DNA from 2 places in the Streptomyces sp. NPDC088747 genome. Region 1 is predicted to be linked to the other one. Evidence: riboswitches for the same ligand, from Rfam matches in the RefSeq annotation. Region 1 holds a riboswitch; the other holds the start of a gene.
The links. Region 1 has a riboswitch for thiamine pyrophosphate ahead of thiO (glycine oxidase ThiO). Riboswitches for the same ligand answer to the same signal wherever they lie in the genome.
Positions count from the first base shown of each region.

Region 2: another riboswitch for thiamine pyrophosphate. It lies ahead of thiC (phosphomethylpyrimidine synthase ThiC); the one in region 1 lies ahead of thiO (glycine oxidase ThiO).

Region 1 is NZ_JBIVKZ010000005.1:130,511-135,382, reverse strand. Features, by position in the region: gene ACIP79_RS13965 (thiazole synthase) at 1-189, opposite strand, end outside; gene thiS (sulfur carrier protein ThiS) at 193-405, opposite strand; gene thiO (glycine oxidase ThiO) at 402-1,643, opposite strand; TPP riboswitch at 1,641-1,754, opposite strand; gene ACIP79_RS13950 (hypothetical protein) at 1,807-2,211, shown strand; gene ACIP79_RS13945 (NAD(P)/FAD-dependent oxidoreductase) at 2,307-3,476, shown strand; gene ACIP79_RS13940 (Rv2175c family DNA-binding protein) at 3,614-3,985, shown strand; gene thiE (thiamine phosphate synthase) at 4,076-4,744, shown strand.
Region 2 is NZ_JBIVKZ010000002.1:577,187-582,058, reverse strand. Features, by position in the region: gene ACIP79_RS07110 (VWA domain-containing protein) at 1-884, opposite strand, end outside; gene thiC (phosphomethylpyrimidine synthase ThiC) at 1,102-2,985, opposite strand; TPP riboswitch at 2,978-3,134, opposite strand; gene ACIP79_RS07100 (YibE/F family protein) at 3,206-4,660, shown strand; gene ACIP79_RS07095 (SsgA family sporulation/cell division regulator) at 4,767-4,872, opposite strand, start outside.

The DNA of each region.
Region 1 (4,872 bases):
CCGGTCGAGCACGGACAGCACCGAACCGTGCGCGGACGCGTCGACACGGCGCATCGCGACCGTCGTCAGCTCCGTGCCCGAGGCGACGAGCGAGCGCTCCAGGACGTCGAGGCTGGGCGCACCCCCCGTACCCATGATCAGCCGGGACGAGAAGGACGTACCCCCGAGGACGAAGGGATCGTCGGCCATGGGTCAGCCTCCTTGGACGGCGGTGAGGACTTCGACGCGGTCTCCCTCGGAGAGGGACGTGGACGACCACCGCGCGCGCGGGACGACGGTCTCGTTGAGGGCGGCGGCGACGCCGGAGGGCGCCGGGGTGAGTGCGGCGACGAGGGTGTCGAGGGCGGTGCCGGCGGCGATCCGCCGCCGCTCCCCGTTGACGAGGACACTGACGAGGACGCTCATGCGGGCTGCTCCGTACGGGCCGGGCTGAAGCGCTGGGGAGTGAAGGGGCGTGCCACCTCGGGGAGTTCACCGGTGGTCAGGGCGTGTGCCAGCGCGTCGCCGGTGACCGGGGTCAGCAGGACGCCGTTGCGGTGGTGCCCGGTGGCGAGGAGGAGGCCGTCGAGCTCGGTCGGGCCGAGCAGCGGCGCGTTGTCCGGCGACCCGGGGCGCAGTCCTGCGCGGGTCTCGGTGAGCGGCAGCTCGGTGATCCCGGGGACCAGCTCATGGGCGTCGCGCAGCAGCTCGTACACGCCGCCCGCGGTCACCGTGGTGTCCCAGCCCAGCTCCTCGCTGGTCGCGCCGACGACGAGCTCGCCGTTCTCGCGCGGCACCAGGTAGATCTGCCCGCCCCGCACCACGGCGCGCACGGTCCGGCTCAGGAAGGGCGCGTACGGCTTCGGCACGGTCAGCCGCAGCACCTGCCCCTTCACCGGGCGCACGGGCGGCAGTACGGCCTCGGGAACGCCCGCCAGGCGCCCACTGAGGCTGCCCGCCGCCAGCACCACCTGTCCCGCCGACAGTTCGGTGCCGTCCGCGGTGGTGACCCCGGTGGCCCGGTCCGCCGTGACGGTCAGCCGTTCGGCCCAGGTCCGGCGGAACACCACCCCGGCGCGCTCGCATGCGGTGACCAGGGCCTTCGCGAGCCGGCGCGGATCGACCTGGTGGTCGCCGTCGACGCGCAGTCCACCGCGTACGCCGGGCGCGAGCATCGGTTCGAGACGGCGGCACTCACGGCCGCTCAGCCACTCCGATTCGAGCCCCGACCGGCGTTGCAGGGCGTGCAGTTCACGCAGGTGGGCGCGGTCGTCGGCGTCCAGCGCGACGGCCAGGGTGCCGCACCTGCGGTAGCCGAGGTCCTGGCCGGTCGCCTCGGTGAGCTCGGCGGCGAAGTCCGGGTAGCGGCGCGCGGAGGCGAGGTTGAGGCCCAGCAGGGTCTCCTCGCCGTAGTGCAGTTCGGTGACCGCGGCGAGCATTCCGGCCGCGACCTGCGCGGCGCCGCCGCCCGGCTCGGGATCGACGAGAGCGGTCGTGAACCCGCGCTGCGCGGCCCGCCAGGCCGTCACGAGGCCGATGATCCCGCCCCCGACGACCAGGACGTCCGCGGTGCGCGAAGTCCGGTGCGCGTGGGACGTGTGAGGCGCGTGAGATGTGCGAGGTTCGTGAGATGTGTGGAACGCGTCCGACGGTGTACGCGACATGGGCGTCCAGCCCCTCCCTTCGCCGGCATGACCCGGATCAGGTTCGTACGGTCGGAGGCCGCTCCAGCCTCCCTCTCAGCCCGGTGCGTCCGGGCTCCCGCGAGTGCTTTACGTTGGCCAGCGTAGCCCGCTGCCGTATGTCTCAGTAAGGGAGCCTCCGTCCATGGCCCGTTCGCTCGACGGCCTCGTCCTGTCCCCGGTCGCCGACCAGGCACCCGGCCAGGTGGGCACCAGCACCCGCTTCGTCTACCGCGAGCGGGACGGCGTGATCTGGGCCGACTACGCGGGCGGAGACGTCGTACGCGGCCACCTCGTCGGCACCCGCGAGGGCGACCGGCTCGACTTCCGCTACGTTCAGCTGAAGCACGACGGCGACACCTCCTCGGGCCACTGCGTCTCCCGCGTGACGGAGCTGCCCGACGGGCGCGTACGCCTGGAGGAGACCTGGGAGTGGGAGTCGCGGCGCGGCAGCGGGACCAGCGTCGTGGAGGAGGTCCGGGCGGCCGAGGGCGACGCGGGCCAGGTCGGGGCGGGCGCTGTGGACCAGGTCACCGAGCACGCCCCCTGACTGACTCCTTGTCAGCTGTCTATGGTGATCAGGTGACCGAGAAGACGCGGGTTCAGGAGCGGGCGGTACGGCAGGTCGTCGTCGTGGGCGCCGGCATGGCGGGCGTGCAGACCGCGGTCGCCCTGCGTGAACAGGGCTTCGCCGGCGACGTGACACTGATCGGCGCGGAACCGCACCAGCCCTACGACCGGCCACCGCTGTCCAAGGCCGTGCTGCTCGGCAAGGCCGAGGGCTCCGCCTTCGACATCTCCTTCGAGGCACTGGGCATCGAACTGCGTCTCGGGAACGAGGCGCTCGGCGTCCGCCCCGGGGACCACGAACTGGACACCGCCACCGGCCCGGTGCCGTACGACGCCCTGGTCATCGCCACGGGCGCCGAACCCATCCGGCTGCCGGGCACCGAGGGCCTACCCGGGGTCCATCTGCTGCGCACCCTGGACGACGCCGAACGGCTGCGGCCGGTCCTCGCGGCGCAGCACGACATCGTGGTGGTCGGGGCGGGCTGGATCGGCGCCGAGTTCGCCACCGCCGCGCGGGAGGCGGGGTGCGCGGTGACCGTCGTCGAGGCCGCCGACCGGCCGCTCGCCGGGGCGCTGCCCGCCGAGGTCGCCGCGCCGATGGCCGCCTGGTACGCGGACAGCGGCGCGTCGCTGCGCACCCACGCGCGCGTGGAGCGCGTCGAGCCCGGCGCGGTGGTGCTGGACGACGGCACCCGGGTGCCCGCGGGCGCCGTGGTCGTCGGCATCGGCGCGCGCCCGGCCACCGGCTGGCTCAGCGGCTCCGGCATCGACCTGGGCGCCCACCGCGAGATCGTGGCCGACGACCATCTGCGCACCTCCCTGCCGGACGTCTACGCGGTCGGTGACTGCGCCTCCTTCCCCTCGGGACGCTACGAGGGCCGTCTGCTGGTCCACCACTGGGACAACGCCCTCCAGGGCCCGCGCACGGTGGCGGCGAACATCATCGGCGAGTCCCCCGTGGCGTACGACCCCGTCCCCTACTTCTGGTCCGAGCAGTTCGGCCGCTTCGTGCAGTACGTCGGCCACCACGCCCTCGCCGACACCACCGTGTGGCGCGGCGACCCGGCCGGTGCCGCCTGGTCGGTCTGCTGGCTGCACGAGGGTCGGCTCGTCGCCCTTCTGGCGGTCGGCCGGCCCCGGGACCTGGCCCAGGGCCGGAAACTCATCGAGGCGGGCACCAGGATGGACCCGGAACTCCTCTCGGACCCGTCGCGGCCCCTGAAAACGGCGACTCCGACGCCGTAGCGAGGCCCGGTTCGCGGAGGGCGCAACCGCCGCGGGACGGGCGATCCAGCAGCTCGGCGGGCGATTCCGCCCCGCGCCGGCCCGTTCCCGACGGGGCTCGGCTACCGAGTGTCAGTCCGGGATGGCAGGCTTGTCCCGTGACCGAGATTGACGCAAAGATCGATGCTCTCGTCCCCGCCTGGCTCACTCTCCCCGACATCGCCGAGCAGTTCGGTGTCGAGGTGACCCGCGTCCGGCAGTTGGTCAGGGAGGGCCAGCTGATCGCCGTACGCCGTGGTGAGAACCGCGCGCTGCACGTCCCCGCCGCTTTCGTCGACGGGGCCGAGCAGAAGGTCGTCAAGGGCCTGACAGGCACCCTGACGCTCCTGCGGGACGACGGTTTCTCCGACGAAGAGATGCTCGAGTGGCTCTTCACCCCCGACCCGAGCCTGCCCGGCACCCCCGCGCAGGCTCTCAGCGAGAATCGCGGCACGGAGGTGAAGCGCCGCGCCCAGGCGCTCGCCGTCTGAGCTGTACGGACAGTCCGACGTCCGGACCATGGCGGCCGGGACCACCCCGGCCGCCATGGTCCCCACGCACCGACCACGGGGGACATACGCATGCCCGACACCGCCGACACCGCACGCGCCCGGCTCGCCGACGCCCGCGTCTATCTGTGCACGGACGCCCGCAGACGCCAGGGTGACCTCGCCGAGTTCCTGGACGCGGTCCTGGCCGGCGGCGTCGACATCGTGCAGTTGCGCGACAAGGGCATGGAGGCGGCCGAGGAACTGGAGCACCTCCAGGTCTTCGCGGACGCCTGCGCACGCCACGGCAGGCTCCTCGCGGTCAACGACCGGGCGGACGTCGCGCACGCTTCCGGCGCCGACGTGCTGCACCTGGGCCAGGGCGACCTGCCGGTCCCCGCGGCCCGCGCCGTCCTCGGCGACCGGGTCCTGATCGGCCGCTCCACCCACGCCGAGTCCGAGGCCGCGGCAGCCGCCGTCCAGGACGGCGTGGACTACTTCTGCACTGGCCCCTGCTGGCCGACGCCCACCAAGCCCGGCCGCCACGCACCCGGCCTCGACCTCGTCCGGTACACGGCCTCGCTGGGCACCGACCGCCCCTGGTTCGCCATCGGCGGCATCGACCTCGGCAACCTCGACGAGGTGCTGGAGGCGGGTGCCCGCCGCGCCGTCGTCGTACGGGCCATCACGGAGGCGGACGATCCGGGGGCGGCGGCCGGAGAGTTCGCCAAGCGGCTGCGCGACGTTCAGCTTTCCCGGTAGGGCGGTGGTCACGACCCGGTGAGCCACCGCCCCGGGGAGTCCGATGGCCGAAAAGCCGTCCTGACCCTGTCCGAAGGGTGGACAAGAAGTCGACAGATCGGACAATTGTCGGGCGTTCGGTTGGGGGA
Region 2 (4,872 bases), on a different contig from region 1:
AGCCGCTTGCGCATGTCCACGGGCAGGTGCTCCTCGCCCTTGGTGAGGCGAGGGGGAGCGGCGGACGGAGGTACGGGGGCCTGGGCCGGCGCCGGGGCGGCTGCGGGAGCCCTGGGCGGCCTTGTGGGGGCGGCGGGTGCGGTACGGGGCTGGGCGACCGGGTCGCGGGTCGGAGCGGACGCCGCGTTGGGTGGCTGGGCGGACGCCGAGTTGGGTGGCTGGGCGGATGCGGGGCTGTGCGTCGGAGCCGCCGCCGGTGTACGGGTCGGAGCGGACGCCGGGGCCGCCGCCGGGCCCCGTGCGGGAGCGGCCGTCGGCGTGCCGGCCGGCGAGGTCACCGCGGCGTCCGTCTCCTCGTCCACGCTGATGCCGAAGTCGGTGGCCAGCCCCGCGAGCCCGGACGCGTACCCCTGTCCGACCGCGCGGAACTTCCACCGGCCGCCCCGCAGGTACAGCTCACCGCCGATGAACGCCGTCTCGCTCGTGGCCTCCATCTCGAAGTACGCGACCTCGCTCCGCGTCCCGGCGTCGAGCAGCCGCAACGTCAGCCCGGACAGCTCGCCGAAGGTGCCCCCGTCCGCCGAGGCGCACAGCACCACCCGCTCGATGCCGGGCTCCAGGGCACGCAGATCCACCTCGACCGTGTCGGTCGTGACACCGGCGGCCTCCCGCTTCCCCAGGTGCCGTACGGCGCCGGAGGCGTGCTGCGGCTGGTTGTAGAAGATGAAGTCGCCGTCGTCCCGCACCCGTCCATCCGCACCGAGCAGCAGTGCGGAGGCGTCGGCGTCCGGCGCGCCGGACGCCCCCGACCAGCCGAGCACGGCATGTACGGACCCGGCGTCGACCGGGAGGTTGGCGCCCTTGCTCATCGATGTGGATGTCATGGGTCAAGTCTGCCGAGAGAATCCTGTCGCGTGGCAACGCCTGTGACGAGCGCCGGCACCCGGTGAGGGATTCCACGCGGCGGTCGGCACCGCGACGACGGCCGCGCGCCGCCTTCGCGGCCCCGGCCTTCTCCGCGGTCCCAGCCTGCGGGCGGCGGGGCCGGGGCCGCGGAGAAGGAGCCGGACGCCGCCGAAGGAGCAGGGCGCCCCCGCCGAGTCAGTCCGCGAGTGGCAGATACACCCGGTTCCCGCTCGCCGCGAACTCCTTCGACTTCAGCAGCATTCCCTCGGCGACCTCCTCGGCGGACGCTCCCGCGGCCGCCGTGCCACCGAACTGCTCCGTGATGCTGTGACTGATCTTCATCGAGCAGAACTTCGGCCCGCACATGGAGCAGAAGTGGGCCGTCTTGGCGGGCTCGGCCGGCAGTGTCTCGTCGTGGAACTCCCGTGCCGTGTCCGGATCGAGGGCCAGGTTGAACTGGTCCTCCCAGCGGAACTCGAAACGGGCGTCGGACAGCGCGTCGTCCCAGTCCTGCGCACCCGGGTGGCCCTTGGCGAGGTCGGCCGCGTGTGCGGCGATCTTGTACGTGATGACACCGGTCTTGACGTCGTCACGGTTGGGCAGCCCCAGGTGCTCCTTGGGCGTGACGTAGCAGAGCATGGCCGTGCCCCACCAGGCGATCATCGCGGCACCGATACCGGAGGTGATGTGGTCGTACGCCGGCGCGACGTCCGTGGTCAGCGGGCCGAGCGTATAGAACGGAGCTTCATCACAGATCTCCTGCTGAAGGTCGATGTTCTCCTTGATCTTGTGCATCGGGACATGTCCCGGGCCTTCGATCATGGTCTGAACATTGAAACGCTTCGCGATCGTGTTGAGTTCCCCGAGCGTCCTCAACTCGGCGAACTGCGCGGCGTCGTTGGCGTCCGCGATCGACCCGGGCCGTAGCCCGTCACCGAGCGAGTAGGTGACGTCGTACGCCGCGAGGATCTCGCACAGTTCCTCGAAGTTCTCGTAGAGGAAGCTCTCCTGGTGGTGGGCCAGGCACCACGCGGCCATGATCGAGCCGCCGCGCGAGACGATGCCGGTCTTGCGGTTCGCGGTGAGCGGCACGAACGGCAGGCGCACGCCCGCGTGGACCGTCATGTAGTCCACGCCCTGCTCGGCCTGCTCGATGACCGTGTCCTTGTAGATCCCCCAGGTCAGCTCCTCGGCACGGCCGTCCACCTTCTCCAACGCCTGGTAGAGCGGCACGGTGCCGATCGGCACGGGGGAGTTGCGCAGCACCCATTCGCGGGTGGTGTGGATGTTGCGGCCGGTGGACAGGTCCATGACCGTGTCGGCGCCCCAGCGGGTCGCCCACGTCATCTTCTCGACCTCCTCCTCGATGGAGGAAGTGACCGCGGAGTTGCCGATGTTGGCGTTGACCTTCACCAGGAACCGCTTGCCGATGATCATCGGCTCGATCTCCGGGTGGTTGACGTTCACGGGCATCACCGCGCGTCCGGCGGCGATCTCCTCGCGTACGACCTCCGCCTCGACGTTCTCGCGGACCGCCACGAACTCCATCTCGGGCGTGATCTCGCCACGCCGGGCGTACGCGAGCTGCGTCACGGCCTGTCCGGAGCGGCCCCGGCGCGGCTGACGCGGCCGGCCCGGGAAGACCGCGTCGAGGTTGCGGAGGCCGCCGCGCGGTGAGGTGTGCTTGATCCCGTCGTCCTCAGGGCGGACCGGGCGGCCCGCGTACTCCTCGGTGTCACCGCGGGCGATGATCCAGTTCTCGCGCAGCGGCGCCAGTCCCCGCCGTACGTCGGTGTCGACGGCCGGATCGGTGTACGGGCCGGAGGTGTCGTACAGCGTGACGGACTGGCCGTTGGTGAGGTGGACCTGACGGACCGGCACCCGCAGATCGGGGCGCGAGCCTCCGGCGTACGCCTTGTGCCAGCCGATGGACCGCCCGGCCTCGCCGTCGGCTGAGGGGACTTCGCCGTTTGTCGAGAGGACTTCGCCGTTGGCTGACGGGACTTCGCCGTTCGGTGACGTGGATGTCCCGTCCGTCTGGCCGGAGGCAGGCGTGCCTGATACGTCCTTGTTGGTCATGAGACCTACTCCCTACGCCGGCATTACCCGGTAACAGGTTCGGCGGTCGACGCAGCGGCTTCCGTCTGCCGATGTTTCATGTGAAACATCGCTACGACGAAGGTCAGCGCCCTCTCAGCCCGGTGCTCCGAGCTCCCGCGTGTGCAAAGGTGCCTCCACGCTAGCGTCCCATCGGGCGCGCTGAACAGTGGGCCCCGTGCGTTCTTGCGATGATCGGTCGGTGACCACGATGCAGCAGCCTCCTATTCCGCCGTCCGAACCGCCGCACGGACAGGGCCCCGGCGACGGCCACGGACACGGTCCGGGCGGGGGCCAGGGATCCGGTGGCGGGCAGGGCGGCGACGGCCACGGTCATGGGCACAGCCACAGCCATGGCCCCGCCGCCCCCGTCTCCAAGCACCTGCGCAAGGTCATCGCCGCGGTGCTGATCCCCTTCGCCGTAGCGGTCGTCGTGGGCCTCGTGGTGCTCTGGCCGGGCGGCGCACCCGGGCACGAGCGCACCGGCGTCGGTTTCGACCGGCAGACCCAGCAGGCGACGGTCACCAAGATCGACAAGGTGGACTGCGATTCGGTGAACGCCTCGGGGGAGACCCCGACCGGCGACACCTCCACCGCCGAGGGTTCCTCCGCGCAGCAGCAGGCGACGGGCGACTGCAAGAAGGCGACGATCCGGGTCGACACCGGCAACGACAAGGGCCGTACGTTCACGGAGATCGTCCAGCCGGACCAGTCACGCCAGTTGGAGGAGGGCGAGAAGGTCGTGGTCGCCTACGAGCCCTCCGCGCCCAAGGATCTGCAGTACTCCGTCAGCGACGTGAACCGCAGGATCCCGATGACGGTGCTCGCCGGGATCTTCGCCCTGGTCGTCGTGGTCGTGGGACGGATGCGCGGCGTCATGGCGCTGGTCGCGCTGGCCGTCAGCTTCATGATCCTGACGTTCTTCATCCTGCCCGCGATCCTGCAGGGCTCGAACCCTCTGGTCGTCGCGGTAGTCGGATCGAGCGCCATCATGCTGATCGCGCTCTACATGTGCCACGGCCTGTCGGCCCGGACCTCGGTGGCGGTGATCGGCACCCTGCTCTCGCTGATCCTGATCGGGCTGCTCGGCTCCGTCTTCATCGACTGGGCGTCGCTCACCGGGAACACGGACGACAACACCGGCCTGATCCACGGCCTGTATCCGTCCATCGACATGAGCGGCCTGCTGCTCGCGGGCGTCATCATCGGCTCGCTCGGTGTGCTCGACGACGTGACGGTGACGCAGACCTCCGCGGTCTGGGAACTGCACGAGGCGAATCCGGCGATGGGCTGGCGCGGCCTGTACCGCGCGGGCATCCGCATCGGCCGCGACCACATCGCCTCGGTCGTCAACACGCTGGTCCTGGCCTACGCCGGCGCGGCGCTGCCCCTGCTGCTGCTCTTCTCGATCGCGCAGAGCAGCGTGGGAGCCGTCGCCAACAGCGAGTTGGTCGCCGAGGAGATCGTGCGCACCCTGGTCGGGTCGATCGGCCTCGTCGCCGCCGTACCGGTCACGACCGCGCTGGCCGCCCTGGTGGTCTCGGCCGACCGCACGGGGGGCCGGGTCCGGCCGGGCGCTCCGGAGGGCCCCAAGGAGCCCGTGGGGGCCGCCAGGACGCCGGTACGCGGCGGGAAGGGCCGCCGCCGCAAGCACTGAAGTCCCGTGCCGCCCGAGCCCCTTGCCGGGAGCCGTGCCGCCGCTGTCCAGTTCCCCGGGCCGCCTGAGAGGAAGCGTTACGCCTCTGTTGACTCGGAGTGACCGCTCAGCCCGCGCTCTGCTCCTCCGCGAGGATGCGGTCGAGCGCCTCGTCGAGATGCGCCTCGAAGTCGGCGAGGGAGCGCTCCTGGCCGAGCGGCACCAGCTTGTCC